2 regions of the Fulvivirga ligni genome follow, and region 1 is predicted to be linked to the other one. Evidence: riboswitches for the same ligand, from Rfam matches in the RefSeq annotation. Region 1 holds a riboswitch; the other holds the start of a gene.
What was found. A riboswitch is a leader RNA that binds a small molecule or an ion and turns the genes downstream of it on or off. The one in region 1 is predicted to bind thiamine pyrophosphate.

Region 1 (15,841 bases):
TTGAAACACAATATCTGGCTCTGTTATAATTTCCTTTGTAAAATAAGGTGCTGTCCGTATTTATGATTACTGCTTGTGGTGTGGCATATACTCCAAGTTGACGAGCTATCTTTCCTGATGGATCTGCTAGAATAGGTATGCCAAGATTATACTTTTCTTTAAAAGCGTTCAGTTCTTCTTCAGCATCTTCATTGATTTGAACTACAGCATAGAAGTTAATGCTATCCTTATATTTTAAAACCATCTTATCGAACTCAGCGGCGTTAAATCTGGAGCAGGGGCAGTCGTTATTATAAAAATGCACGAAGGTGGCCTTGTTGCTGGAGGTGGCAAAAGGCAAATCTTTCAAATCTAGCTTCTCTCCGCTGGCAATTTCAACTAAGTTGGAAGGGACTTCTGTAGGAAGGGAGTATTGAAGCTCCTGTTTCCAAAATATATATGCCAGAGTGCTTAAAGCCATAAGACAAAAGGCTATATATAAAAATATCTTCATTTTGATTAATTAAATATAGTAAATATTACATGATACGTGCCAGTTTTTCTTTGATTTGTTTTTTGCAATTTATTCGTAGTAAAATTAATTTTTACCCATCAAATGAATTTATATTATTTCAAAGGCACAGTATTTTATAAATAATTGCGGTTGAGATTAAACTATTTAATGGATATACGATGTCTGCTGATGATCTGGTTTTACTCTTGATAAGTAAAATGTTTCACCATGAATAGAGAAATGTTCTATTTCCTCAATTTTATTACTTGATAAATTGCTTGATGAGATAATATATCCGGAGGTGGGAAATGAGCTGCTACGCGTTAATGTTTGATCCATTTTAATTTCCAGGTAAGCGGCCAGTATGCTGTGTACATAAGTGATGTCATATAGATAGACGATTTCGTTGTCCGTAATTTGCGAAATGTGTAATGCGGTATCTTTTATATGCTGGTCTTTGGCGTATAATTCGCGCTCTTTAAAATATATACTGTCTATTCCTAGTCTGATGCTGATAACAATAAAGATGAGAATGAGGAGACTTTGCTTGCTATATTTAAGTTGTACGCCAATCAACACCATGAAAATGACAGCCAAAATCCAGGAGTATGTTTTAACATCAGGAATGTTGGTGGCTATGGGGCTGAAAGGTAAATAGCAGCAGCTTACAAATAAAAGTGCGGTCAATGAAAGGTTAATATACTTAAAATGCTTGCTGTATGATTTTGCTCTATTTATGAAGAGATGACTGATTGGTATGATCGCCAAAGGGAGTAACATCATAATGTATCTGTCTTTGGAGCCAGGCATAAACCAATATAGCCATGTGTTAGAAGCAAAAGCTACTATACAGAATGCTATGAAAGGGTTTCCGTGTAGGTATGACCAGAGGCCTTTCCACCGAATGAATGGTATGAGTAATGAAGCGGGCAAACAGAGATATAGCAGCTTGAAGGGAAAAGTGACAAAGTATTGTGCGAATGCTGTGATAGAATGACCCGCTGGTGTTCTTTCTGAGGTTTCCGAAAAGAGAGTTTCTATTAGGGCTTGAAGTGTTCCGTGCGCATAATGCATGTATAAGTAGAGTCCAATAGGTGTAATTAAAAATATGATTCCTGTCAGATGATAGCGACTAATAAGCAGTCTCCAATCTTTTTTATAAAGTAGATATCCGGTTAGCGTAAATAAAACGAAGAGTAAACTCTGAGGGCTTTTAGTAAGAATGCCAATCGCAGCCACGAAATAGGGAATAGCAAAGAGAAGATACTTGTTCTTTCTTTGGTAAAGCGGGTAAATGATTAGGATTGAAGAAAGCGAAATGAAGCTGTAAAAAGTATCGATCTCTGCCAGGTAAGACATAGAAAAGTACAGCGGCGGAGTGATGCAGCACAAGAGAGCTGTGATGAATGCTGCTGATTTTGACATGCTCTTTGTGCAAATCAGAAAGCAGAGTAAACCAATGGCAAGTAAAGAGAGGGCGCTAATCAGGCGGCTATTAAATTCTGAAGTATCTCCGGTGATGTTGTAGATGCCAGCTAAAAGCCAGTTATATAAAGGAGGTTTTTTAAAGTAGGGTTGGCCTTGAAAAGTAGGTTGAAGGTAATCGTTGGAATGTATCATCTCCAAGGCTATGACTACTCTTCGAGGTTCTTCTTTGGTTAGTGTGAATATGCCGAGGTTCCAAACAGTGGAAATGATAAACAAAATGATTATGCTGAGGTAGATTGCCTTTCTGGTCATTCATAATCAAACGCAATAAAAAAAGGGAAGATGGTAGTCTTCCCTTTTCTTAATAATATTATAATATTGATTATACTGTCATAATCTCTTTTTCCTTCTTCTCTAGTAGTTCATCTACCTTCTTAGTGAAGTCATCAGTTAAGGCTTGAACTTTATCTTCAGCTCTTTTGATATCATCTTCAGCAGCTCCATCTTTTTGAAGTTTCTTCAGGTTGTCATTAGTTTCTTTTCTGATGTTTCTGATACTAACTTTACCTTGCTCGCCTTCGCTTTTAGCTTGTTTCACTAAAACCAGACGTCTTTCTTCTGTAAGCTGAGGTATGTTGATGATTACCTGCTCCCCGTCGTTTTGAGGGTTAAGGCCTAAGTCACTGTTAATGATGGCTCTTTCAATTTCAGGAATTATATTCTTCTCCCATGGTTTTACCATTAGCGTTCTTGCTTCCGGAGTAGTAATAGAAGCTACCTGATTTATAGGAGTAGGATTGCCGTAATATTCTACCATTAGCCCTTCTAGCATGCCTGGAGTTGCTTTTCCTGCTCTGATTTTAACTAGTTCGCCACTTAAGTGCTGAATACTTTTGTTCATTGACTCCCTGGCTTCATCCAGGTACATATCTATTTCTTCCATGGTTATTACAGTATATTAAATTAGTTTATAAGTGTTCCAGCGTTATCTCCCTTTACTATTTTCATGAGATTTCCCTGCTTATTCATATCAAACACTATAATTGGGAGGTTGTTTTCCTGGCATAACGTGAAGGCCGTCATATCCATGATGTTGAGGTTCTTCTCATAAGCCTCCTGGAATGTAAGCTCTGAATATCTTGTAGCAGTAGGATCTTTCTCAGGATCGGCCGTATAAACGCCATCTACTCTGGTGCCTTTTAACACTACATCAGCTTGTATTTCAATAGCTCTTAAGCTGGCAGTAGAGTCTGTAGTAAAATAAGGGTTACCGATACCAGCCCCAAAGATTACTATTCTTCCTTTTTCCAGGTGTCTGATCGCTCTTCTTCTAATGAAAGGCTCACAAACTTGTTCCATTTTAATACCAGACATCAATCGGGTGTAGAGTCCTGCTTTTTCTAAAGCACTTTGAAGAGCCATACCATTGATAACGGTAGCTAGCATCCCCATATAATCTCCTTGAACTCTTTCAATTCCTGAAGCTTCCGCCTGAACGCCTCTGAATATATTTCCACCTCCAATTACTATGGCCACTTCTATGCCCATTTCTTTAATGGCCTTTATTTCATTGCCATATTGTTCTAATCTTTTTGGGTCAATACCATACTGTCCTGATCCCATTAGAGATTCGCCACTAAGCTTAAGTAAAATTCTTTTGTATTTCATGAAGAATGGAAAGGTGTTTTTTAGATTTAAATCCCTGCAAATATAACAGGGATAAATGAATATTTAAGAGCAGATCTTTAAAATTGAATCAAGACCTGATTTTTTTCTACGCTATCGCCCTGAGCCACATTAACCACTTTCACTGTGCCATCTCCCGGTGCCTTCAGCACGTTCTCCATTTTCATGGCTTCCAATATCATTAAAGCATCTCCTTCTTTCACCTCATCTCCTTCGGAAACATTTACCTGCAGGATAAGTCCGGGCATTGGAGCTTTAATATCGTTCATCAGATTAGCTGTGCTCATATCCATTCCTAGTTTTTCCAGTAATAGATCAAGCTTGTCTTTTACAGCTATCTCATACTTGTCTCCATTGATTTTTAGCGCTACAGTTTTAGTGCTATAGTCTACTTTCACCACCTCCAGGCGGTAAGAGACATCATCTTTTATAATGTGATATGCGTGATCGCTGATTTTAGTGAAATCCCAGCTAAATAATTCGTCGTTGAGTAAAATTTGGTCGTCTTTGTGGGCTACGCTGTAGTCCTTTTCACCAATTATTGCCTTGTACATACTTTGTTTGATTGTATCATATCAAATATAAAGGCTTATTTCTAAAAGGCATGACCAGAGAATAATTATTTGACACTCTATTTAATATGCCGTTAAAATTTAGATACCTTTGCTTCAATAAGGGGTGCTCATTATTCGGGCTGAGATTATACCCATGACCTGATCCAGGTAATGCTGGCGTAGGGAGGTGTGTTAAAATGTATCTGGGGAATCCCCTGTCCTCAGTTGGTTTAACAAAAAAATATTTAATGATGCGATTTGTTTTTATGACGGCTGTGCTGCTGTCATTAGTAAAGGTGTGCTTTGGGCAGTTTTCCCTGAGCGGTTCCGTAAAGGATGCCTCTTCTGGCGAGGTACTACCCGGTGCTAATGTGATTTTGGGTGAAAGAGCTACTGCTACTGACCTCGATGGTAATTTTTCTATTATGAAATTATCAAAAGGGAAGTATAAGCTTAAAATATCATTCGTAGGTTATGAGACTTATGAAGAATGGGTGGAGGCTACTGGAGATGTGGAACTGAACATCCAGCTAAATCCAGAAACTTTAGTTACGGATGAAGTAATAGTATCTTCAACCAGAGCTAAGGAAAATACACCCACCACCTATAGTAACGTGAGTAAGGAAGATATTAAGGAGAATAATCTGGGGCAGGACTTGCCATACCTTATTAATATGACTCCTTCGTTAGTAACTACTTCAGATGCTGGTGCTGGTGTGGGCTACACCGGACTAAGAATCCGAGGGTCGGATGCCACCAGAATTAATGTAACCATCAACGGTGTGCCACTCAATGATAGTGAGTCGCAAGGTGTTTTCTGGGTAGATATCCCAGATATAGCTTCTTCTACTCAGAATATTCAAATACAAAGAGGTGTGGGTACATCAACTAACGGTGCCGGAGCCTTTGGAGGAACTATCAACCTGCAGACGAACTCAAGAGCACAAAAGCCTTATGCTGAGTTGATTAACTCATTCGGTTCTTATAATACCAGAAGACATACCATTGGCTTTGGAACTGGCCTTTTAAATAATCATTGGTCATTTGACGGTAGATTGTCAAAGATCAAATCTGATGGATATGTGGATAGAGCCTCTTCTGATCTGGATTCCTATTACTTGTCAGGAGGTTATTATGGTGAAAATACCATGGTGAAATTTATCATGTTTGGTGGAAAGGAAAGAACCTATCAGTCTTGGTATGGTACACCAGAAGCAGTACTTGAAAATGATGCTGAAGGTATTGAAGCGGTAATTGCAAACAATGGCGTGAGTGATGCTCAGGCTGAAAACTTAAGAAATAGCGGCCGTACTTTTAACTGGTACATGTATGAAGATGAGGTAGATGACTATGGACAAGATCATTATCAGCTTCATATATCACAAAAATTAGGTTCGAATCTGGTAGGTAACATTACTTTCCATTCCACCTTTGGTGAAGGCTACTACGAGCAGTTTAGAGAAGATGATGATTTTGAGTCCTATGGTTTGCCAAATGTAGTGCTTGGTGATACGACCCTAACTTCATCGGATATTATAAGAAGAAGATGGTTAGATAATGAGTTTTATGGCTTGACCACCTCTTTCGATTATAACAAAGGAGCGCTTAGCCTAAATGTTGGTGGTGCTTATAATGATTATCAAGGAGGTCATTTCGGAGAAATCATCTGGGCTGAGTACGCTGGTAATGCTTTTAATGAGCAGCGCTATTATGATAACAATGCCGATAAAAAGGATTACAACATTTACGCCAAGGCTCAGTACACCATTCAGGATAAATTCTATCCATATTTAGATTTACAGTGGAGAGGTGTGACCTATGATATTCTTGGAGTGGATAGTGATCAGCGTAGCATTGATATGAAAAATGATTTCAGTTTCTTTAACCCTAAAGTTGGGGCTGTTTATGATATCAATAACCAGAGTAGAGCATATGCCAGCTTCAGTGTGGCTAATCGTGAGCCGGTAAGAACTGACTTTGTTGACTCGCCTACACCACCTAAGCACGAATCTTTGTATGATCTGGAGGCAGGTTATAAGTATGGAAATTCTAATCTGCAGCTATCAGCTAATTTTTATTATATGAGTTACAAAAATCAGTTAGTATTAACTGGTGCTCTTAATGATGTAGGTAGCTCTCTCCGTACTAATGTAGATGAAAGCTACAGAACAGGTATTGAGTTAGTGGCCGGTGTAAAATTAAGTGACCGATGGAACTGGCAGTTTAATACTACTTTCAGCCAGAATAAGATAAAAGATTTTACAGAGATCATCTATGACTATGGAGCTAACTGGGATGAGTATAACGTGGTTGAAAATAACTATAAGGATACCGACATTGCCTTTTCACCAAATGCCATTGTAGGTTCTCAGCTTTCTTATTTACCTCTAAAGGGGATCAAGCTTACTCTTTTAAGTAAATATGTAGGCAAGCAGTATTTAGATAATACTTCTAATGATAACCGATCTATAGATGCTTACCTTGTTAATGACATCAGAGCTTCATACACTATTAGCACCAACTTTATAAAAGAGTTGAGTTTCACACTTCAGGTCAATAATATATTTAGCGAAGAGTATGTATCTAACGGCTATACCTTTGGTTATGCTGCCGGTGATTATGAAGTAAGAGAGAACTATTATTACCCTCAAGCCACAAGAAATTTCATGGCTTCTTTAGCCTTAAGATTTTAATATTAGGCACCACATTGTTTAGCATACCATCAGGAGTTAACTTTACCGTGAGAAAGTAGTACTCCTGATGGTTTCTTCTATAAAATCTAGACCAAATAACTTTTCATTATCAGGCTTCATACAGCTTACCAGGCTGTGGAATCTTGTCATTATAGTACTTGCACAGTACTTTACCGCCTTATTCCTCATAGGCAGGGGAGAAGGCTTTTTAGTCTACCTTACTGATATACGTCTTTTCTTATTGGTCTTTTCATCGGTTATTATTGCGGCAGCCGGCTACATTATTAATGATTATTATGATGTGAAGATTGATCTCATCAATAAGCCAGAGCGGGTGGTAGTAGGTAAAGTTCTGAAAAGAAGAATAGCCATGATTGCTCACACGGTTTTGAATGTGGTGGGAGTAGGAATAGGCCTCATCCTATCGCCCAAGATAGCGGTGGTAAATTTTGTGTCTGCATTGCTGCTGTGGCTATATTCCAATCAGCTGAAGAGAATGCCCTTTATTGGGAATTTGGTAGTAGCTTTTCTTACGGGTCTATCCATCTATATACTTAATGTATTATATGGTACGCATCACATTCTGGTGCTGTCTTATGCTACGTTTGCTTTCGCCTTTACTTTGGTGAGAGAGATTATCAAAGACATGGAAGATTTGAAAGGCGACGCCACCTTTGGTTGTAAAACTTTGCCTGTAGTTTATGGCCTTAGAAAAACCAAGGTCATTATATATGTGCTCACCGTTATATTTATAATTTCACTTTCTGTTTTGTCGCATTTGTTTGTTGGTGAAGGAATGACCTATTTTTGCATCAGCCTGATTTTGCCGTTAAGCTATTTGGTGTACAAGCTATACCTGTCAGATACGGTGAAAGATTTTAGGTATTTAAGTAATTATTGTAAAGTAATCATGCTCATAGGTATTTTGAGTATGATATTTTTTAAATAGACATGACCAGAGTAGCCATATTTGCCTCAGGAAGCGGATCTAACGCACAGAAAATAGCTGAGTATTTTAAGGATGATAAAGAGGTAGAGGTAGCCCTTATCTTAAGTAATAAGAAAGATGCCTTCGTTTTAGAAAGAGCCAAAAATCTAGGTTTGCCATCTTTTGTATTTACCAAATCAGAATTCACAGATTCAGAGAAGGTGCTTGATCAGCTAAAAGAGCATAAAATTGATTTCATTGTATTGGCAGGCTTTCTTCTGCTTATTCCAGAATATTTAGTAGAGGCTTATCCTAATAAGATGGTGAATATACACCCAGCCCTTTTGCCTAAATATGGCGGAAAAGGTATGTATGGAGATAGAGTGCACCAGGCTGTTTGTGAGGCAGGCGAAACGGAAACAGGTATTACTATTCATTATGTGAATAATAAATATGATGAAGGTGAAATAATTTTCCAGGCTTCTGCACCTGTAGATCAAGGAGATACACCGGATATGGTAGCTTCAAAGGTGCATGAGTTAGAATATATGCACTATCCGAAGGTTATAGAATCAGTGATCAAAAAATCAACAAAAAATTAATAGCTTTGCAGCTTCATTTTTAAAAGTACAATCATGTCTCTCTCAAAGATAAAATCAGCTTTAATATCAGTTTATTACAAAGATAATTTAGAGCCAATTGTAAAGCTTCTTCATGAAAATGGAGTGCAAATATTTTCTACTGGAGGAACTCAGAAATTCATTGAAGATTTAGGAGTAGAAGTAACACCTGTAGAAGACCTTACAAGTTACCCTTCTATTTTTGGAGGTAGAGTGAAAACTTTACATCCTAAAGTGTTTGGTGGTATCCTTCACAGAAGAGAGTTATCAGATGATGTAGAGCAGGCCAAAGAGTTTGAAATTCCATCTATTGATTTAGTGATTGTAGATTTATATCCATTTGAAGAAACTGTGGCTTCAGGTGCTGGTGAGCAGGATATTATTGAAAAGATAGATATTGGTGGCATCTCCCTAATAAGAGCAGCAGCTAAAAACTTCAAAGATGTATTAATAGTGTCTTCTAGAGAGCAATATACTGATGTAGAAGAAGTACTTAAAGCCAATGGTTGTGCTACTACGCTAGCAGACAGAAAGAAATTCGCAGCTAAGGCATTTGACATTAGTTCGCACTATGATTCAGCTATATTCAATTATTTCAATGCTGAAGAAGAAGTACCAAGCTTTAAACAAAGCTATAGAGAGAAGAAGACATTAAGATACGGAGAGAACCCTCACCAAAGAGGTGCTTTCTATGGCGATCTTTCAGCCATGCTAGAGCAGCTTAATGGTAAAGAGCTTTCTTACAATAATCTAGTAGATGTAGACGCGGCTGTTTCCTTAATGGAAGAATTTGACGATACCGCTTTTGCTATATTAAAACATACTAACGCCTGTGGTGTAGCTACTGGCAGCTCCGTAAAAGAAGCGTACCAAAGAGCTTTCGCAGCGGATACGGTTTCCGCTTTTGGAGGCGTATTAATTACTAACAAGCCTGTGGATAAGGCAGCGGCTGAAGAGATGCATTCTCTATTCTTCGAAATCCTTATCGCACCTGACTTTACTGGTGAGGCATTAGAAGTGCTTACCCAGAAGAAGAATCGTATTTTGCTTAAGCAAACACAAAAGCTGAAAACAACTAAGCAATTCAAAACGTTGCTAAATGGAATTGTAGAGCAAGATAGAGATTTGAAAACTGATCAAATGGAAGATCTTAAATCCGTGACTAAAAAAGCGCCTACTGCTGAGGAGAAAGAATCACTTCTTTTCGCTAGCAAGGTGTGTAAACATACCAAGTCTAACACCATTGTTCTTGTAAAAGACGGTCAGTTATTGGCTAGTGGCGTTGGGCAAACATCCAGAGTAGATGCTCTGAAACAAGCTATTGAAAAAGCTAAGTCTTTTAATTTTACCTTAGACGGAGCTGTGATGGCTTCTGATGCATTTTTCCCTTTTCCTGACTGTGTAGAGATAGCTAGTGGCGAAGGTATTAGTGCGGTAATACAACCAGGAGGTTCTATCAAAGATCAGGATTCAATAGATTTTTGTGATAATAATGACATGGCCATGGTATTTACTGGCGTGCGTCATTTTAAACATTAAAAAAAACTTTATTTATAAAGTTTAAATGAAACAAATTTGTAAATTTCAAGCTTATTCGTAAGCCTAACCTATTGAAGACACGACATGGGATTGTTCGATATTTTTTCAAGTGATATAGCCATAGACCTTGGAACAGCTAACACACTAATCATTCACAAGGATAAAATTGTAGTAGATGAGCCATCTATAATAGCCATAGATAAGAATACTAATAAAGTATTGGCTATAGGTAGGGAAGCCATGCAAATGCATGAAAAGACTCACGAAAATATAAAAACTATTCGTCCACTTAAAGATGGTGTAATCGCAGATTTCCATGCTGCAGAGCACATGATCAGAGGGATGATTAAGATGATCGATAGCGGTAAGAAGTTTTTCCCAGCTTCTCACAGAATGGTTATTTGTATTCCTTCAGGCATTACGGAAGTTGAAAAAAGAGCGGTAAGAGACTCCGCAGAACATGCTGGTGCTAAGGAAGTTTACATGATTCACGAGCCAATTGCGGCAGCCATTGGTATTGGTATCGATATAGAACAACCTGTTGGATCCATGATCGTTGACATCGGTGGTGGTACTACAGAGATTGCGGTAATAGCACTTAGTGGTATTGTGTGTGATCAGTCTATCCGTGTAGCAGGTGATACTTTTAACAGAGACATCCTTGATTATATGCGTAGACAGCATAACCTTCTTATAGGTGAGCGTTCTGCTGAGAAAGTTAAAATTGAGGTAGGATCAGCATTAACGGAGCTGGATGACGGCCCTGAAGACTACGAAATCAGAGGTAGAGATTTAATGACTGGTATCCCTAAAGTAATAAAGATTTCTTACTCAGAAATTGCTTTCGCTTTAGATAAATCAGTTTCTAAAATTGAAGAAGCTGTGCTTAAAGCATTAGAGATTTCACCTCCCGAATTATCTGCAGATATTTATGACAATGGTATTCACCTTACTGGTGGAGGAGCTTTGCTTAGAGGGCTGGATAAGAGACTGGCACTGAAAACTAAGTTGCCAATTCACGTGGCTGAAGATCCATTAAGAGCAGTTGTAAGAGGTACAGGTCAATCTTTGAAGAACCTGAACTCTTTCAAAGCAGTGCTTATGACCTAAGCGCGGGTTGATAGTTGGCTACTGTTAAATTTTTTAAGATTGAATCAATTCCGGATAAATGCAGAGACTGTTTCTGTTTCTATATCAGTATAGAGCCTTTTTATTATTCCTGTTTCTGGAATTAGTTTGTGTATGGTTAATAGTCCAAAATAACGCGTATCAGGGAGCCGGTTTTTTTAATTCATCCAATAGAATAGCAGGAAATTTTCTGCAGTCTTCAGATAACGTTTCTGATTATTTTAATCTAACACATGTAAATAAAAGCCTGGCAGATGAAAATGCCAGGTTAAAACAGAGACTGGAAACATTAAATAGAAAGGTGCAATACCTTTCTTCTGATACGCTTCAAAGCAATGATTCTACTTTTTCTGTAACCTCAGATTCCATAAAAACAGATACTACAGAGTGGCAGAAGTACAGATTTATCAGTGCTAAGGTCATCAATAACTCTGTTCGTAATTTCAATAACTATATTACTATCAATAAAGGTGTGTCTGATGGTATAGAGCCTGATATGGCCGTAATTGGTAACGACGGCATTGTGGGGAAGGTAAAAACTGCCTCTGAGCATTTTGCCGTAATCACCTCGTTTTTACACAGTGATATGCAGGTATCTTCGAAAGTAAAAAGTACGGGAGATCTCTGTACTGCCAAATGGCCCGGAAATGATCCCTATCATGCAGACCTTATGTTTGTGCCGCGCCATGTACAAATAAATGTTGGAGACACCATTATTACTTCAGGCTTTAATGCTATTTTCCCTGAAGGTATAGATGTGGGTATTGTGAGCAATGTAGATATCACTGAAGACGCCCTTTTCTATAATGTTAAAATTGATTTGGCCAGTGATTTTAATGAGATCGGTTATGTGTATCTTATTAAAAATGAGTTAAAGGCCGAGCAAGATTCTGTTCAACAAGAAGTGCAAAAACTATATGCTCAATAAGAGAATAATTATACAGGCCATTTCATTTGTTCTTTACCTGTTGGTACAAGCCCTCTTATTAAAGAATGTAGTTCTTTTTGATAAAGCCTTTTGCTTTTTATACGTAGCCTTCTTACTGGTATTACCCGTGGAAACCAAGGTTTTATCTTTAATGGTCATAGGTTTTATAACCGGATTTATTTTAGATATTTTTTATGACAGTTTGGGAATTCATGCTGCCGCCTGTGTGTTTATAATGTTTGTTAGGAATTACTGGTTAAACTTGCTTACACCGCAGGGAGGTTATGATTCTGGAACGGTACCTATTATTAAATCTAATGGTCTTAGGTGGTTTACATCTTATGCGCTGCCTTTGATATTTTTACATCATTGCGTATTGTTCTTTTTAGAATCTTGGGGTTTTAATCTTTTCGGTTTCACCTTATCTAAAGCTTTTTTTAGTACTGGCTTTACCTTCCTGGTTGTGCTTATAACTCAGTATCTTTTTTATAATAAGAAAAGGTCATTATGAACGAATCGCGAAAGAATATTATCCAATTAGTAATTATAGCTGTTGCGGTAATTTTTTTGGTGAAGCTATTTTCCATCCAGGTGCTGGATGATACATATGCGCAGGCAGCTACAAGTAACATCATCCAAAAGGTGGTGGAATATCCTTACCGTGGCACCATTAAAGATAGAAATGGTAAGCTTATAGTATTTAATACGCCACAGTTCGATTTGGTGGTGACGCCAAAAGAGGTAAAGCAGTTAGATACCGCGAAATTTTGCGAGCTTTTTGAGCTTACCAAAGAGGAACTCAAAGAAAAATATCAAACACTTAGAAAAACAAGAGGCTATTCTTACGTAAAGCCAAATGCATTTATTAAGCAGCTTTCTGAGGCAGATTTGGCCAGAATACAAGATTATCTCATAGATTTCCCTGGTTTTGATATTCAGGCCAGAACCACCAGGGCTTACACTTATCCTGTTATGGCTAATGCCTTAGGATATGTAAGTGAGGTAAATAAAAGACAGTTGGATAGAGATACCGCCGGCTACTACAGACAAGGTGACTACATCGGTCAAAGTGGGCTGGAGTCTTACTATGAAAATCAGCTAAGAGGTAAGCGGGGTGTTAAATACAAAAAGAAAAACGTTAGAGGTATCGAAATGGGAGATTTCGAAGATGGTAGATTTGATACCCTGGCAGTAAGAGGTGAAAACCTGATCACCACCATAGATATTGAGCTTCAGCGATATGGTGAGGAGCTCATGGATGGAAAGGCGGGCAGTATAGTTGCCATTGAGCCGTCTACCGGCGAAATACTCTCCATTGTTTCCGGGCCTACTTATGATCCGGCAGATCTTACCGGTAAGAGCTACAGTAAAAACTTTTACAGGATCAGTTCAGATAGTTTAAATCCTTTATTCAACAGACCGTTGATGGCTCAATATAGGCCGGGTTCTATCTTTAAAATTATTCAAGCCATGGTAGGCTTGCAAGAAGGAGTCATTAACAAGCAAACCTATATTCCTTGTGTAATGTACCCGATGAAGTGTCACTACCACGGTCCGGGAGAGACATTGGTTGGTGCTATTACTCACTCTTGTAATCCTTATTTTTATAATGTTATGAAAAGAATGGTGAATCAGGATGTTTCTGAAGACCCGTTTGAAGATACTCGGATAGGCCTTAAAAAATGGAATGAATATATTGAAAGCTTTGGTTTAGGATCTCCGCTAGGCATAGATCTGCCGAATGAAAAGAGTGGAATGGTGCCAAGTGTGGCCTACTATGATAGAGCTTATGGTGGCCGGCCATGGAAGTATTCAAACATTTATTCGATAGCTATTGGCGAAGGTGAAAACCTTGTAGTGCCTATTCAAATGGCCAATTTCGCAGCTTTGGTAGCCAATAGAGGTTATTATTATATTCCTCATTTAGTAAAATCTGTAGGCGATAGCGGAGAGCCACTAGCCAGGTTTACAGAAAAACATCAAACCATGGTAGATAGTAAATATTTTGATATCGCTGTGGAGGCCATGTCTAATGTGGTAAAAGAAGGTACCGGGCAGTATAGAGCAAAATTGAAAGATATAGAAGTGTGTGGTAAAACAGGAACAGTACAGAATGATCCTTTGCCAGATCACTCAGTTTTCATTGCTTTTGCACCAAGAGATAATCCGAAAATTGCGGTGTCAGTGTATGTGGAGGATGCCGGACAGGGTGCCAGGGCAGCAGCTTCTATTGCAAGCCTAATGATAGAAAAATATTTGCTTGGAGGTACTGAGAGACCTCAGATTGAAGCATATGTTAAAAAAGGAGATTTTTTATAGTGAGACGCGGAGACAGTATAGTTAGTAAAATTGATTGGCTTACAATTCTATTATTTTTTCTGATTGTAATGTTGGGCTGGCTTAATATTTACGCTGCTGTTTATGATGAAAACGCAGCTCAGAATATTTTCAGCATGTCTCTCAATAGTGGTCGTCAGCTAATCTTTATTGGTGTTATTATAGTGCTTATTATAGTCATGCTGGTGGTAGACTTTAAGTTTTATGACACCTTTGCTTTTGCCATTTATGGCCTCATTGTCTTCCTGCTGATATTTATTTTACTCTTTGGTAGGGAAGTGGCCGGTTCCAAATCGTGGTTTGAAATTGGGGCGTTTCGCTTTCAGCCGTCAGAGTTTGCCAAGTTTGCTACCTGCCTAGCTGTAGCAAAATTCATAGGTGGCACCAGTGGCTTTCGTATGGATCAGCTAAAAAATCAGATCACTCTATTTGCCATGATTGGTTTGCCAGCTGTACTTATTATCCTTCAGGGTGATACGGGTACAGCATTGGTTTATTCGGTCTTTATTTTAGTGTTTTTCAGAGAAGGTATGGCGCCAACTCTTTTGATATTGGGCGTTTCTGCCGCTGTTATATTCATACTAACCCTTTTGGTGGAAAATCATTGGTATTTGTATGGGGGAATTGGCCTTATAGCAGGTGCGGTCATACTGTTTGGTAGAAGAAGTACCAAGAGAATTATATTGGTAGTAGGTGGTGCTTTAACCATTATGTTGGTGATAATAAGTGTGGATTATGTAGTTTCCAACATTCTAAAACCTCACCAGCAGAACCGTGTAAAAGCATTTATTAACCCAGATGCCGATCCGCTTGGTTATGGCTGGAATGTGACCCAATCTAAAATTGCCATAGGTAGTGGTGGTGCTGTAGGTAAGGGCTTTCTAAAAGGAACCCAAACCAAGTTTGACTTCGTGCCGGAGCAGAGTACCGATTTTATTTTCTGTACCATCGCTGAGGAACATGGTTGGCTGGGTAGCTTTGTAATTATAGGGCTGTTCGTTACCTTACTATTGCGGCTAATATTCATTGCCGAAAGACAAAAATGGAGGTTAGCCAGAGTATATGGGTACAGTGTAGCCTGTATATTGTTCTTTCATTTCGCAGTAAACATTGGCATGACCATCGGTCTGTTTCCTGTTATAGGTATACCATTACCCATGTTTAGCTACGGAGGTTCTTCCCTTATAGGATTTACAGTGCTTATTTTTATCTTGATAAAGCTAGATGCACACAGGGGGCAGGTGCTGGTGCACTAGTTTAGGCGCTTGCTTACAATTTCCATAAACTCTTCGTGCTCTTCACTTTCCTTGTCCCAGAAAGGGTAGTTTTCTGAAAGGTATTCTTCAGCTTCTCGCTTGTTTTTAAGTCTTTCCAGATCATCTACGGTCTGGTTAAACGACTCCTCATCTCCAGCAAATAAAGTGTTGATGAACATAAAGCGCTGATTAATGCTAATGCTCTTTCTTATGCTTTCTATTTTCTGATTCCTGTGTACATCGGCTATGGT
Region 2 (15,841 bases), 2.8 Mb from region 1:
GAGAATAGTTGGCAGAATAGTCAGAGTTAAAAGGAGTACTTTCATAGAGGGAGATTGAGGATAACGCCCATGTATGAGGCGTGTGTTCTCACTTTGTGGACGGCACCAATATAGTGAAGTCAGCCGGTGCTTCCAAAGTTTATAGAAAGCAGTGCGTTCTGAAGTGAAAAAATCCCGCGAACTGAAGATTCCAAACATCACAGAACTTTCTCGGTGGCAGACTAACGGTCAAGTCCTGATGTAGTCTATAGAAAGCACGCATGCACATGCCTTATACATATTGTTACCTACAGTTTTGTCATTGTGTATTCGAAACCTTCGTTTCCGAATCGCCCCTCAAAATCCAGTTCGTATGCAATTAGCTGTTCCGCTGGTATTGGTTTAAGGATTTTAAAGTTGCAATACTGGAAAAATTCAAACTTCTCCTTTTCAGATAGAGAAGGAAGGACACTACGTAAAAAGTCCAGTGCTTCTTTAGCTGTTTTACCATCTTCTTTGTCAAGGTCATTCTCATCAAGTTCCAATATTTTGAGGATGATTGGTTTGGGACTGCTGAGTTTAAGATTTTCGAAATCGTCAATTGAATAGCCAATGTTCGAATAATCTATTTGGTTGTTAGTCAGCATGTCCATGAGCTTAATTGATGTTGTTAGAATCTCACTTCCGTATTTGTTTGTGGAAGCATAACAAACAGCTCTTTCTAAGCTAAGTGCGACGTAGATTCCATCATGTCTGAAGTTGAAAAGTTCATCTCTCCCGTTTATTTGAACCTTCAATTTGGCTTGCATTGCCATCGCCTTAGTCGTATCGTAAATGATTCTGAATTCTTGTTGTTCTATTAAATGTCTTTCGGCTATTTCAAATAGCCTTTTTAGGGTTTCCAAGTAACCGTGATCATATGTGGGGTTTATTCCGCCCAATCCATTCTCTAGAATTGAGTTCAAGAAAATACTAGACGTGCCATGGAAGAACTGGAACTTCATCTCTTGGGAGTATTGTAGGTAACGGTCTTGTATAACCGTCAGTTACGGATTTAAAGTTAATAATTTTCGGTTAAGCACTGACGTTAGCAATTCCGAGTGGATTCGGACGCAGTCGAATCCGCCGTAATTGCGGTTATACATTGTTAGGCACAGTACTTTTTTCTTTAAATATCCCATAATCTGAAAATTGGTCAGACTTCGTTTCGGTTTTTGGTTTTAAAAAATAGGTTCTATTTGATTTTATACTGTCTTTTCCGTCATTTGACAAAATCAAATGTTCAATAACGATTTGTATAATTTCCTTATTTTCTTTCTGTCTGATTATTATGTTTCCTTTTCTAATTCTCAAACTGTCAATATGAGATTTATCTTTGCTGATATTGTCATTTAAATCATAAAAAAAAAGACTATCTCGAGTTTCCTCAAATTTTGTAAAATCGTATCTCCAAAGTCCTTGGCTTTTTCTTCGTAAACTATTGCTTTTATATTTTTTGATTTCAATATTTATTCCTTCAGATTTTGTTTTTTCCGTTGTCGTTGGAAAAAAGTCAGAAGTTTCTTTTGAACTTCCAGTTCCAATAGTTTTTATCAAATTTTTACTCGGAATTCCGTTGAGTTGTGTAATCGGAAGTTTTGATATTCTTTGAATAGTAAAAGTTTCGGTTGTGTCTAAAATCGCATAGCCTGCAACGTGAGAATCTCGTCCTCCCCAAGCATCGTATTTATAGATAGCTTTTGAAGTTCCTTCAATTTTCTGTTCGTAAAGAGTTATGTCCCATTCTCCCATTCCTGGTAAGCATCCATAAAACGATGTCAAAAGCCCTAAACAAATTATTTTGATAATATTTTTCAAATGATGATTGCGTTTTATCGTATTGTGCCCAACGCTAAGCTAGCAGGAGTGCGCCCCGAGCTCGGCAAGTTCCGATAAAACTAATGAATCTGCCAGTGCTCACAAAGTATCAGAATGCACTGCTCTCAGAAAGATGAAAACTCCTGCGAGATGCGCAAAGTAGAAAGCACCGCCATTCCCCAGCGGCTGATTCATGGTGAGGTTCGCACTGAAGCCAGAAAAGTGGCAGTTTGGCGCATTCGTGCTAGCACTTGTCAGAGCTATTACCTCTTGATTTTGACGTATTTTTTGCCCGTTCCGTATGTAAGTTCCAGTAAAGTAGTTCTGTAACCTAGTTCAAGAGCGAGATCTCCCAGAGAGTTGAAATCGCCAGGCTCTTTACCTAAAAATTCTTTTCCTTGCTGGATGTATTCAGGACAGCACTCCTCAAATCGCTCGTCTTCCAGTAATCCTTTAAAGAAGTTGGCTTGAGTTAGAAGTGATAATTCTTTGATTTTCGGATAGTTCGTCAGAAAGTAGTTGGCCAGCTCGGACTGTGAATTGAAACCGAGAAACTTGAAAGTTCTCCTAGTATACAAGTGGTTGCCATAATGATCTGGCAGAATTGATCCGTTGAAAAGAGACGGTTCAGTCCAGTAAGTTAGTTCGAGAGGTCCTGCTGGGTTGTCGTCAATTGTGTATTGAAAGAAGTCAATCTCGTAGCTAACTTTGATACTCGTGGGTTGTTCGGAAAACTTGATCCCGTACCCGTCAAGTCCGTCAAAAAAGAGTTGTTGAATGATGACAGTATCTCCGTTAATTTCATGGTCGAAGTTGTCAGGTTCAGCGTTGATAAATGTTAATGTTCGCCCATTTTCCAATGGAATAGAATACTGAGCATAGGCTCCAAAGCAAATGAAACTTAAGAGTGTGCAGATAATGGTTCTCATTGCGCAGTATTACCTCTCACATCCGTATAAGGTAAGCAAAACATTCCCTTATTTTTATTATGGGGATCAATCTAAAGGATTTCTGATTAATTTCATAGAGGTGTTAGCTATATGTGTATATATCTCTGTGGTCTGCACAATCGCTCGGCTCCAGCCGAGTGATCAATATAATTAGGGCCTCTGGCGGATAAAGCCCGAAATGTCCTAAGTCTAAATACTGAACAGGTAGAGAAAAGCCTCACTTAATCTGGTTCTAGCATAGCTATTCTAGTGCATCTGCATCTAACTGGCAGAGGCCTCAGAAATTGTCGTCACGCGGCAGAGCCGAGTGACTGTGGGTTGCCGTTATTTACAGTTCAGTTCTAGTTTCTTCAAAGCCAGTTCGTAGTTTAAAGAAATGGAGTTCCAGTCTTCACACGCTCCTTCGATGTTGCCAGATTCGAATCTGCAAATTCCACGATAGTAAATGTCTTCATCATATGACTGGTTTTTGATCTGGTTAGGCGTAAATGATATGCTGTCATAATCTTCAAGGGCGTTGTTGTATAGTCCTTTTTTGGTGTAGATATAAGCTCTTAGTAGTTTCGCATGAGTGTATCTGTCCCAAAGTTCAATTGCCTTGTTTAAGTCTGACAAACTCCCTTCAATGTCGTTTAACCTGTATCTCAGAGAACCCCGGAAATAAAGAAAGTTAGTTTTTTCTGGACTTTGTTCAACTGCCTTGTCAAAATCGAGTAAAGCTCCTTCGTAATCCTCCAATCTTTCTTTTGAAATTGCACGATCCCAATATGCATATCCACCATTAAAAGTTGAATCAATCTCAATTGATCTTGTTAGGTCATTAATAGATTGTTGGTAATTCTGATTTCGTGCGTAAAGATTTCCTCTTCTCCAAAATAGTTCAGCAGATTTCTTATTCTTGCGAATTGCCTTGTTATAGACGTTCATAGCCGTAGAATAATCGTTTTTGGTTTCAAAACTGTAACCATAATCAGCTTGCTTGTCCGCCCACTTTACCGAACAAGAAGAAAGAATAACAAGTAAAAAGGGAAACCAAAATTGTGAGTTCATGTATGGCATCTAACATCCGTATAAAGGAAACAAAACATTCCCTTATTTTTATTATGGTGATCAATTTAAAGGATTTCTGATTAATTTCATAGATGTGGTAGCTATATGTGTATATATCATTGAGGTCTGCAGAATCGCTCGGCTCCAGCCGAGTGATCAATATAATTAAGGCCTCTGGCGGATAAAGCACGAAATGTCCTAAGTCTAAATACTAAACAGGTATACTAAACAGGTATAGGAAAGCCTTACTTAACCTGGTTCTACCATAGTTATTCTAGTGCATCTGTACCTAACTGGCAGAGGCCTCAGAAATAGTCGTCACGCGGCAGAGCCGAGCGACTGCGGGGCCAAAACGTTGTATTTTGTTTTTAATTTATTCATTCTTAAAAGCCAAATCAACGATTTGGCGGTTTTATTAAATAGCATTGAACTTTCGTAAACCATCGAACGCCCTATCTGCTATATACAGTGTTAGCATCTTTTATTTTTTTACCAGCACTTTCGAAATGTTCTTTCGGTCATACCAATGTTGAAAAACAGTTATTGTATCAATTGGTGATTCGTTTGCATAATAGCTTAGGACACTAGTTAGATATATTTTGTCAGTTGTTAAGCTGTCAATTCGCGAGTTTTGAAGTCGAGTTGATGTTTGATTTTTGCCCTCAACTCGAATCAAATATTGCTCATTAAACCAATTATTAAATCCATTATCTTTCCTATGTTCATAGAATTTCATCTTTTGACCTTTCACATTGATTTCAATCGTATCAATAGCTCTTCCACCAAATGATTCTTCCCCAAAATCAACGTGACAATATTTTCCAATTAACGAACTATCAAGATTAGTCGGCTCGTAATATCTGATATTCGAACCATCTTGTGCCATTATACACGTCAAAAAAAATGCTGCAATTACTGTTAATCCTAATTTTCTTTTCATCCGATTCTAATTGATGCTAACATCCGTATAAGGGAAACAATACATTCCCTTATTTTTATTATGGTGATCAATCTAAAGGATTTCTGATTAATTTCATAGAGGTGTTAGCTATATGTGTATATATCTCCGTGGTCTTGGTTGAGCTATGTCCCAGAAGTAATCCTTTCAGAATTGGATGTGACAACATTTACCCTAATCTAACAAACCTCCAACACTTCTTATCATCCGAAAAAACACAAAAAAAGCCCTTAGAAATCTGAGGGCTCTACCTTCAAACTATCAAAATTAATAGTAAGTGGCGAGGCTATTTGGTGAGAATTCTTGTAGCTCTTCCAGCTTGCCTTGCTTTACCTTTTTTACCCATTCATAATCTTGAAGTACCGCACGGCCTACTGCCACCAGATCAAAGTCTCCTCTTTCCAGTCTGCGGGTAAGCTCGTCCAGATTATTGTTTTTCTCCGCTCCTTTTCCCGCAAAGCTGCCCAGAAAATCACCACTCAGGCCTACACTGCCCACGGTAATGGTGGGCTGGCCGGTGATTTTTTTAGCCCAGCCGGCAAAGTTAAGGTCAGAACCTTCAAACTCCGGCTCCCAAAATCTTCTTTGCGAGCAATGGAAGATATCTACCCCTGCGTCAGCCAGCGGTTGTAGCCACTGCTCTAGTTTTTCCGGCGTAGGTGCTATACGCGCCTTGTAATCTTGCTGCTTCCATTGAGAGAGCCTGAGTATAATTACAAAGTCATCCCCTACCGCTTTGCGCATGGCCTTGATCACCTCCACAGCAAACTTGTTTCTCTCGCTAATGGTTTTACCTCCATACTGATCCGTCCGTTGGTTGGTCTGTTCCCAGAAAAATTGATCTATAATATAACCATGGGCACCATGAATCTCCAGGCAGTCGAAGCCCAGTTGTTTAGCGGCGGCAGCGGACTCAGCAAATTTCTGAATAGCATCAGCCACGTCAGCCTCGCTCATGGTCTCTGGCCCTTCCATAGGGTCCGGCATGGTCACGCCAGGATAAGAGGTGTTACCCACATGCCAGATCTGAGGTGCTATCTTACCATGGTTAGCATGCACGTCTTTCACCACCTTTTCCCAGGCAGGCAAGGCATCTCCATAGAAATTAGGGATATCCGGGTGGTTTTTGGAAGATGGCCTGTCGATTACAGTTCCTTCCGTAAGGATAAGGCCTACCTCAGAGGCCGCTCTCCTGGCATAATAATCAGCCACCTCAGCAGTAGGTATTCCTTTCGGTGAACGGGTGCGGGTCATAGGTGCCATCACAAATCTATTTTCTAAAGTCAGCCCCTTATAACTAAACGGCTGAAATAATGATTCTAAACTCATATTCTTCTATATAATTTTCAACAAACATAAGCTTAGTTACGAAAGGTTACTATTGATAGTTTAGTTTTGTAACTAATATTAAAAAATAGTGGTAACTTCGAGGTAACTAACGCATGATAATGACCAGAAAGAAACTAGAAGGCTGTAATTGTGGACTCTCCGATGCCATGAATTCGTTAGGCACCAAATGGAAGCCCATCATCATCTGTGCTATTGGCAAGAAAAAGATGCGCTTCGGTAGTATTGCTGCCATTATTCACATTATTTCCAGAAAAGTGCTTACTGATCAGCTAAAAGAGTTGGTCACTGATGACATTCTGATCCGTGAGGAATTTAAAGAAACTCCTCCTCGAGTGGAGTATAGTCTCTCCGCAAAAGGCCTGGAGCTTTTACCTATTTTCAGGCAACTGGAAGAATGGGAAATCAGACATAGCCACGCTACCGATTAATCCCAGGCGTTTAATCCACCCTTCAGACTATACACCGTATCATAACCATGATCAATCAATACCTGTGCAGCCTGCAGGCTGCGCATACCAGATTGACACAAAGTAACTACCGCTTTATCTTTGGGAACTTGAGCTAATGACTCTTGAAGAGCTCCCAAAGGAATCAACAACCCACCAATATTAAACGCTTCCGTCTCATGTGGCTCACGTACATCCAGAAGTGTAATATCATCATTAGCCAGCTTGCTTTTTAACTGTTCTGATGAAATCTCTTTCACCGTAGCAATACCACAAAATAAGTCATAGTCAGAAAGCGCTGTAATGTGTTTATTTTCGGGGTTAAGCTTCACCTTCAAAGTATACTGACTATTCTGTAACGTATTGATTATGAACAGACTACCAGCTCTCACATCACCCAGTCCGGAAACCATCTTAATTACCTCCATAGCCTGATAAGTACCTATCAGCCCTGGTAAGACACCGATAACGCCAGCCTCCGCACAAGAAGCTACTGTGCCCGGCAGCGGCGGCTCAGGAAATAAGCATCTATAGGTGGGACCATCTTTGTAATTAAATACACTAACCTGCCCTTCAAACTTAGAAATGGCGCCATAGACAAATGGCTTATCTAACATCACGCAAGCATCGTTAATCAGGTATCTGGTTTGAAAATTATCGGTACCATCTACCACCACATCATACTTTTCGATGATTTCCAAGGCATTTTGGTTAGTCAAAGCTTTGGTGTGGACTTCAAAATCTATAAAAGGATTGGCCGCCTTCAATCTTTTGGCTGCCTGCTGTGCTTTCGGCTGGCCAATGTCCTCATGGGTGTAAAGCACTTGCCTATGCAGATTAGTCACATCTACGGTGTCAGCATCCATAATACCAATGAGCCCTACTCCTGCCCCAGCCAGGTACATCAGCACCGGACAGCCCAAGCCGCCGGCTCCTACCACCAGCACCTTAGCCTGCTTCAGCAGCTGTTGTTTAGGCTCACCAAATTCTGATAAGATCAGCTGCCGGCTATATTGCTTCCGTTCTAATTTCTCCATGTTCTAATGCTACGTCCCAATCTTTCCAGACCGGCTCATATCCTTTTGACTTTATTAATGCTACAATTTCTGAAGGAGATCGTTCATCAGAAATCTCAAACTGCTCTAGCGACTCAGGAGCTGTGGCGTATCCGCCAGGGTTAGTCTTCGATCCGGCACTCATAGAGGTAATGCCCAGCTGAAAAACATGATCCCTAAAGCTGGTCTTCTCTCGCGTAGAAAGTGAAAGCTCTACATCAGGATTTAACAGCCTATAAGCGGTTATCTGTTGCACCAGCTGCCGGTCAGTCATCTCCACCTTAGGATCCAGTCCGCCACTAAAAGGCCTCAAACGGGGAAAAGAAATACTATATTTCGTTCTCCAATACGTCTGCTCCAGATATTTTAAGTGCAAAGCCACATAAAAGCTGTCCACCCTCCAGTCTTCCAAACCAATCAGCACTCCGAGTCCCATTTTATGAACTCCGGCCCTGCCTAACCGGTCTGGTGTTTCTAATCTATAGAAAAAATTAGACTTTTTCCCTTTCGGGTGATGCCGTGCATAATCTTTTTGATGGTATGTCTCCTGATAGACCAAGACTGCATGCAAACCTAACGGAATGAGCTGCCGGTATTCATCTTCATCCAGCGGCTGCACCTCCATGCTGATATGGGCAAAATCTGACCGAATTTGTCGAAGCACTTTTTTAAAGTATTCCAGCCCCACTGTTTTATTAGCTTCACCTGTAACTAACAAAATATGTTTGAAGCCCATGCTTTGCAAGGCTGCCACTTCCCTATCTATTTCATTAGGGTTCAGGGTTTTACGAGGTAATTTATTACCTAAGCTAAAACCACAATAGGTGCATATATTTTGGCATTCGTTAGACAAATACATGGGCGCAAAAAGCTGTATATTATTCCCAAATCTTTGTAAAGTGAGCGCCTTACTTTGCCTGGCCATATCTTCCAAATAGGCATCTGCTGCCGGAGAGATCAGCGCCTTAAAATCTTCCAGATTTCGATGAGTTTTCACTAACGCTCTTTCCACATCAGCCGGTTGCTTGGTGTAGATATCATGCTTGATCTGATTCCAATCGTACTTGAGAAAAGTGTCTTTAAAACTAGGCATCTACAAATGAGGTTAATGGACTACTGGCGCTGGCCGCATGGCTTACCGCACCTAATTTAGATTCAAAGGCCATTCTTCCTGCCTCCACTGCGAGTTTGAAAGCCAGAGCCATATTCACAGGGTCTTGAGCTACCGCTATGGCTGTGTTTACCAGCACCGCATCGGCACCCATTTCCATGGCCGCGGCAGCGTGCGAAGGTGCTCCTATGCCCGCATCTACCACCACCGGCACCTGACTCTGCTCAATAATAATCTCCAGGAAATCAGCAGTTTTCAAGCCCTTATTACTTCCTATAGGTGCACCCAGAGGCATTACGCAAGCCACACCTACTTCTTCCAGCCGCTTGCATAACACAGGATCAGCATGGATATATGGCATTACAATGAACCCTTTTTTCACCAATTCTTCTGCTGCCTTTAAGGTCTCCACCGGATCGGGCAGCAGGTATTTCGGGTCTGGGTGAATTTCCAGTTTGAGCCAATTGGTCTGTAAAGCCTCCCGAGCTAACTCTGCGGCAAACACTGCTTCCGAAGCCGTTCTTACTCCGGACGTATTGGGTAAAAGCCCTACCTCGCCCACCGCTTCTAACATACTATCGTTCTGCGATTGCATGTCCACCCGCTTTAAAGCTACCGTAACTAACTCTGTTCCAGAAGCCTGAATGGAATCACGCATTAATTTTGCACTGCTGAACTTACCAGACCCTAATATGAGCCTGGAGTGAAACGTTCTATCTGCTATTTGTAAATTCTCCATGTAATACTTTGTTTAATTGATCCACCACAGCACGAGCATCTACGGCATAATTTATGGCTGAAGCCATTGCCACACCGTGAACTCCCGCTGCTCTTAAACCTGTAATATCCTCCCAATCAAGACCGCCAATGGCTATGATAGGAATTTCTCTGCCTACTAGACGCATCCGTTTAATGATACTTTCATAGCCCTCCAAGCCAAGAATTGGGCTCAGCTTCTTTTTGGTGGAAGTGAACCTGAAAGGCCCCAGGCCGACATAATTCACTCCTTTATTGATCAGCTCTAAAAGCTGGTCAGAAGTGTTGCAGGTACCACCGATAATGAAATCATCACCCAATAACTTTCTGGCATCTTGTACATCCATATCCTGCTGCCCCAGATGTACACCATCGGCATTCACTTGTTTGGCAATTTCAGGATGATCATTGATAATTAACCGGGCATCATAATCATTACAAATGTCTCGGGCCTGCTGAGCTTGTTTTAGAATAGCCTCGACAGACTGATCTTTGATGCGGAGCTGTACCCATTTCACGCCTGCCTGGCAAGCCAACTGCACCATTTCAGCATGAGTCTCTCCGTTGGGGCCTTCCTGAGAAATGTAATGTAAACGGTCTATCATAATAAATGGTGCTGCCCTAAAGCAGTGTTTGATTGTTTCAATAATTCAAATACATATAATTTTGCTTGTCGGAAGGCCCCTTCCAAGGTTTGATCCTTGGCCAATCCGGCGGCCAGTGCAGAGGAAAACACGCAACCACTGCCGTGAATGGATTTACCTGCTAACCGCTCGCTTTGGAGGTAAAACGGAGCATTGTCTTTTCTTAAAAGCACATCTTCCGACAATATTCCATCAGCATGACCTCCTTTGAGAATGACTGCCACATCTGCATCAAGCCTTTCTAATGACTTAACATTCAGCATTTTGCTCAAAAATTCCGCTTCTTCCTGATTAGGAGTGATTACATCGACCATAGCCATTACCTCCACAAGCAACGGCCTTGACCAGGCATCATGAAAGGTATAACCCGCCGAAGCCTTTATCACTGGATCCCAAACCACCTGAGCCGTTGGAAACTTGGATTTAACAAATGCGAGCAATTTTTGCAAAACCTCCAAGTTCTCTACCAACCCAATTTTCACAGCCTCCACCTGATAGTTGCTCAATGGCCTGAGTTGGTCCAAAATGTTACCCAGACTCATCCATTGAAGTCCCAAACACTCACTTTCATTTTGGTAAGTAATAGCCGTACATACGCCAAAACCATTCATTCCGAACTGATGAAAAGTTTTAACATCCGCCAGCAGGCCAGCTCCTCCACTAGGGTCTAATCCTGCTATGGTGAGCAACGACTTATCCATGGCTAATAAACTTCTCCATTGTTCTCATCCTATCCGCCATTCTATTATGACTCCAAATAGCACCCATAATGGCTACGCCTAAAAAACCGGTCATTTTTAGCTCATCCAATTTATCGGGAGTTATACCACCAAGGGCATAAAGCTGCATCTTTTGCTGCATAGAAGGCACAGCCAATTCTAATTGCTCCTTAGTAAATCCAGCATAGTGCTCGCGTTTAGAAATACTATCATAAATTGGACTCAAAAAGCCGTAATGTAACGCATGAGCGTATTCGAGTATCTCTTCTACTCTATGAAAAGATTTGGAAATCATATCACTCCAATCATGCGGCTTTTGCTGATCGCTTTTCAGGTGTAGACCCATACCGAATTTCTCAGCCAATTGAACGCTACCGTGCAATGACATTTGATTTGAAAATCTCTCAGGTATCTGTCTCAGGTAAGCTTCTAAAACGGAATCAGGCCAACCTGGCTTCCGCACATGCACCCTGACTCCCAGTTTTAATATTTCCAGCAAGGTTTCCACCTCCTGTTCACAGGTCTTTTCGCCGGTTATTACCACCAACTTCATCGCTATTGTTCCAGATAAATTTCGCCTCCTTTTTCATTGAATTCAGCGGCCTTTTCTTTCATACCTTTTTCTAATGCACTCTCATCAGTCAGATTGTTTTCTTTGGCAAAATCACGCACATCCTGAGTAATTTTCATAGAGCAGAAATTAGGCCCACACATGCTGCAGAAATGAGCAACTTTGGCTCCTTCGGCTGGTAGTGTTTCATCATGAAACTGGCTGGCCGTATCTGGATCCAGGGAAAGGTTAAACTGGTCTTCCCACCTGAATTCAAACCTGGCCTTGCTCAGGGCATTATCTCTATACTGCGCTCCCGGATGTCCTTTTGCCAAATCTGCCGCATGCGCCGCTATTTTGTAAGTGATTACACCATCTTTAACATCCTTCTTATTGGGTAAGCCCAGGTGCTCTTTGGGTGTAACATAGCAAAGCATAGCACAACCATACCAGCCAATCATGGCGGCTCCAATACCTGAAGTAATGTGATCGTAACCAGGAGCAATATCTGTTGTAAGCGGGCCTAAAGTATAAAAAGGAGCTTCATCACAGGCTTCCAGCTGCTTTTCCATATTCTCCTTGATCATGTGCATCGGCACATGACCTGGGCCTTCAATCATTACCTGTACATCATGCTTCCAGGCTATTTTGGTAAGCTCACCTAACGTTTCCAGTTCGGCAAACTGCGCCATGTCATTGGCATCAGCCAAAGAACCCGGCCTTAGACCATCTCCCAAGGAGAAAGACACATCATATGCCTTCATGATTTCACAGATCTCTTCAAAGTGAGTATATAAAAAACTCTCTTTATGATGCGCCAGGCACCACTTGGCCATGATAGAACCACCTCTGGACACAATTCCTGTCACTCTTTTGGCGGTTAGCGGCACATACTTAAGTCGTACGCCAGCGTGAATGGTGAAATAGTCCACCCCTTGCTCGGCCTGCTCTATTAAAGTATCTCTAAATATCTCCCAGGTGAGATCTTCCGCCTTACCATTCACCTTCTCCAAAGCCTGATAGATAGGAACAGTACCAATGGGCACTGGTGAATTTCTTAAGATCCATTCTCGTGTTTCATGGATATTCTTACCGGTAGAAAGGTCCATAATGGTATCGGCACCCCAGTGACAAGCCCAAACCGCCTTTTCTACTTCTTCCTCTATGCTGGAAGTGACCACGGAATTACCAATATTGGCATTGATTTTTACCAGAAAGTTTCTTCCAATGATCATAGGCTCCGCCTCTGGATGATTGATATTGGCAGGAATAATGGCCCTTCCTTTTGCCACTTCTTCACGCACAAACTCTGGCGTGATCAGTTCTTTGGGCGTATTTGCTCCAAAGCTTTCTCCCGGATGTTGTGCATTCAGGTGATTCCACTGCTCAATACGCTGATTTTCCCTGATAGCTATATACTCCATCTCCGGCGTGATGATGCCTTGCCTGGCATAGTGAAGCTGAGTAACATTTTCACCTTCTCTCGCTCTCAATGGATTTTTTAGGTACGAAAATCGCAGATCATCCAGCTTACTATCATTGAGTCTCTGCTTGCCATACTCAGAAGAAATACCGCTAAGCATCTCAGTGTCAGCCCTATCTGCTATCCACTGCTCTCTGAGTTTGGGAAGCCCTTTCTTCACATCTATGTCCACTTCTGGATCAGTGTATGGTCCGCTGGTGTCATAAACCGTTACCGGAGGATTCTTCTCTACCGGTGCCTCAGGGCTAAATCTGGCCGTAGTATCGCTTAACGTGATTTCACGCATGGCCACTTGAATATCATGTAGCTTACCCGGCACATAAATTTTTCGGGATTTAGGAAAAGGATCGCGGGTTATACTCTCCGCGCCCGGAGTTTTGTCAGTTCCTCTCATAATTCTGTTTTTTTAACCGCCTTGGGTAGCGGTAATGATTAATAATTGATCATGAGACTCTACAGACTTTTCATTCCAGGCGGTCCGCGGTACCACCTGCTGATTCACAGCCACAGCTATTCCTGGCAGATTATCAATTCCTTTTAGCGCTAAAACCTGTTGAAGGGTCAAAGAATCCTGGTCTACAGAAAATTTTTCGTTGTTGATAGTGAAGTCCATAAAATCTAAGTTTAGATACATGCACTTCAGAGATGAAATAACGAGGATGAATTACCAGACAGCAATTCAATATAAGATATGATATTTCGCTACTTTTCCCTGCGCCCGCATTACCGGGATCAGGTTCGAAGGGTATTTCTCAGCCTCTATTGGCACCCCTAAAGTGATGCCTCCAAGGTAAGCAATAGATTTAGAAATAAAAAGCATCCTGAAACCAGTTGTTAGAAATACAGCTTCAGGATGCTCTAAAAAGTTGATTTATGTGCCGCCGTAGCCGTTTAATATTTTATTGATGGCCTCTTTATATTTTTTCACATTGTACTCTGACTTCAAAAGCGTCATACAACTGGCGCAGAGGCAATCTCCATATTTCTGAGCCAAATAATGGCGCTCTTCCTGGTTCAGATCCACTTTACTACATTGGCACTGAGAAACATTGCCCACCTTACACTCAAAGAGTGTTTTACATCGTGGGCAATATTTATCTTCATGTCTGGGCATTATTCCAGCTTACTCAACGCTTGCTGCTACTTTTTCGCGCATAGCCTGAGCTGCACTTACCATTTCAACTAAAGCTTTTCTGGTTTCTTCCCAGCCTCTGGTCTTTAAACCACAGTCAGGATTTACCCAAAGCTGGCCTTCTGGCAGCACATTTTTAGCTTTAATTAAAAGTTCTTCCATTTCAGACTTGTTCGGAACTCTAGGAGAATGGATGTCGTAAACTCCTGGCCCTATGTCATTTGGATAATTGAACTGAACGAAGGCGTCTAGAAGCTCCATCTGTGAGCGTGAACATTCAATAGTGATAACATCAGCATCCATATCTGCTATGCTTTCGATGATGTCATTAAATTCAGAATAGCACATGTGCGTATGAATCTGCGTTTCATCTTTCACACCGGAAGAAGATAATCGGAAGGCTTTAATGGCCCAATCCAGGTATTCTTTCCAATCAGACTCACGTAAAGGCAGCCCTTCTCTGATGGCTGGTTCATCAATTTGAATCACCTTAATGCCGGCATCTTCCAGGTCCTCCACCTCATCTCTGATTGCCAGCGCTATTTGATTACAGGTAACAGATCTGGGCTGATCGTTTCTTACGAAACTCCATTGCAAAATAGTCACAGGACCAGTAAGCATTCCTTTCACTAACTTATCTGTCAGTTCCTGAGCGTAGGTACTCCATTTTACAGTCATCGCTTCCGGCCTGCTGACATCTCCATAAATAATTGGCGGCTTCACACAGCGACTACCGTAGCTTTGTACCCATCCATTTTGAGTAAACACAAAGCCCTGAAGTTGTTCTCCAAAGTACTCTACCATATCGTTCCGCTCAAATTCACCATGAACGAGAACGTCTAAGCCAATATTTTCCTGCCATTCTATAGCTCTGGAAGTTTCCTCTGCTAAAAGCTCATTATATTCCTTTTCTGAAATAGAACCTTTTTTAAACTGTGAACGCCAGCTTCTTACTTCTTTAGTTTGGGGAAAAGATCCGATGGTAGTAGTAGGATACAGCGGCAAGTTAAGTACCTGCTGTTGAGCCACTTTACGAGCCTCGAATTTACTACCTCTACGGGCATCCGATTCTATAATATTCGATACTCTTTTCTTGACATCTGCATTATGAATTAGGCTGGAATTTTGCCTTATTTCATGCGCATGTTTATTGGCCGAAAGCTCCTCCAGGCCCGTGGTAGCATTTCCTAGAACCAGTTTTTTAAGCTGAGCTACCTCTTCTACTTTTTGTTTTGCAAATGCCAACCAGGATTTAATAATCGGGGTGAGTGTCTCTTCCTTATTCTCATGATCCAGGTCGCAAGGAGAGTGCAGCAGTGAACAGCTTGTGCCTATCATTACCTTATCCTCTCCTATTTGATTGATGGCCATTTTTATGATCTCAATACTTTCACTGAAATTATTTTTCCAAATGTTTCTACCATCTACCACTCCTAAAGAAATGGTAAGGTCTATAGGTGCTTTATGCAATACAGAGATTAATTGCTCTGGTGCTCTTACCAAATCGATATGAAGCGCTTTTACCGGCAACGACACTGCTAGGTCTACATTGCTCCTTAAGCCTTCAAAGTAAGTGGCTACCAAGGTGTTTAACTTAGGAAAGTGCTGATGGATGGCCTTGTAAACTTTTGCATAGGTTGCCTTAGCCTGCTCATCGATATCCAAAGCCAAATATGGTTCGTCAAACTGAATCCATTCGGCACCTTGCGCTACTAATTGAGTTAATAACTCCAGATAAACGGGCAATAGACTATCTATTAAATCAAGCCTGTTAAAATCCTCTCCTTTTTCTTTTCCCAAT

Region 2: linked by a shared signal. The riboswitch ahead of thiS (sulfur carrier protein ThiS) and the one ahead of LVD16_RS06800 (TonB-dependent receptor) in region 1 are both predicted to bind thiamine pyrophosphate.

Annotation. Positions count from the first base shown of each region.
Region 1 covers NZ_CP089979.1:1,530,886-1,546,726, forward strand. The annotation lists gene LVD16_RS06775 (peroxiredoxin family protein) at 1-493, opposite strand, end outside; gene LVD16_RS06780 (ArnT family glycosyltransferase) at 659-2,233, opposite strand; gene frr (ribosome recycling factor) at 2,304-2,864, opposite strand; gene pyrH (UMP kinase) at 2,885-3,589, opposite strand; gene LVD16_RS06795 (acyl-CoA carboxylase biotin carboxyl carrier protein subunit) at 3,667-4,161, opposite strand; TPP riboswitch at 4,272-4,364, shown strand; gene LVD16_RS06800 (TonB-dependent receptor) at 4,410-6,854, shown strand; gene LVD16_RS06805 (geranylgeranylglycerol-phosphate geranylgeranyltransferase) at 6,922-7,803, shown strand; gene purN (phosphoribosylglycinamide formyltransferase) at 7,806-8,384, shown strand; gene purH (bifunctional phosphoribosylaminoimidazolecarboxamide formyltransferase/IMP cyclohydrolase) at 8,418-9,941, shown strand; gene LVD16_RS06820 (rod shape-determining protein) at 10,026-11,051, shown strand; gene mreC (rod shape-determining protein MreC) at 11,110-11,997, shown strand; gene LVD16_RS06830 (Rod shape-determining protein MreD) at 11,987-12,508, shown strand; gene mrdA (penicillin-binding protein 2) at 12,505-14,316, shown strand; gene rodA (rod shape-determining protein RodA) at 14,316-15,590, shown strand; gene LVD16_RS06845 (DUF8457 domain-containing protein) at 15,587-15,841, opposite strand, start outside.
Region 2 covers NZ_CP089979.1:5,275,565-5,291,405, forward strand. The annotation lists gene LVD16_RS22260 (hypothetical protein) at 288-983, opposite strand; gene LVD16_RS22265 (hypothetical protein) at 1,117-1,836, opposite strand; gene LVD16_RS22270 (hypothetical protein) at 2,100-2,765, opposite strand; gene LVD16_RS22275 (tetratricopeptide repeat protein) at 3,111-3,836, opposite strand; gene LVD16_RS22280 (hypothetical protein) at 4,318-4,776, opposite strand; gene LVD16_RS22285 (NADH:flavin oxidoreductase) at 5,062-6,123, opposite strand; gene LVD16_RS22290 (winged helix-turn-helix transcriptional regulator) at 6,243-6,572, shown strand; gene moeB (molybdopterin-synthase adenylyltransferase MoeB) at 6,569-7,627, opposite strand; gene thiH (2-iminoacetate synthase ThiH) at 7,599-8,738, opposite strand; gene LVD16_RS22305 (thiazole synthase) at 8,731-9,495, opposite strand; gene LVD16_RS22310 (thiamine phosphate synthase) at 9,470-10,117, opposite strand; gene LVD16_RS22315 (hydroxymethylpyrimidine/phosphomethylpyrimidine kinase) at 10,114-10,857, opposite strand; gene LVD16_RS22320 (thiamine phosphate synthase) at 10,850-11,428, opposite strand; gene thiC (phosphomethylpyrimidine synthase ThiC) at 11,431-13,302, opposite strand; gene thiS (sulfur carrier protein ThiS) at 13,315-13,521, opposite strand; TPP riboswitch at 13,601-13,691, opposite strand; gene LVD16_RS22335 (cysteine-rich CWC family protein) at 13,780-14,022, opposite strand; gene metE (5-methyltetrahydropteroyltriglutamate--homocysteine S-methyltransferase) at 14,032-15,841, opposite strand, start outside.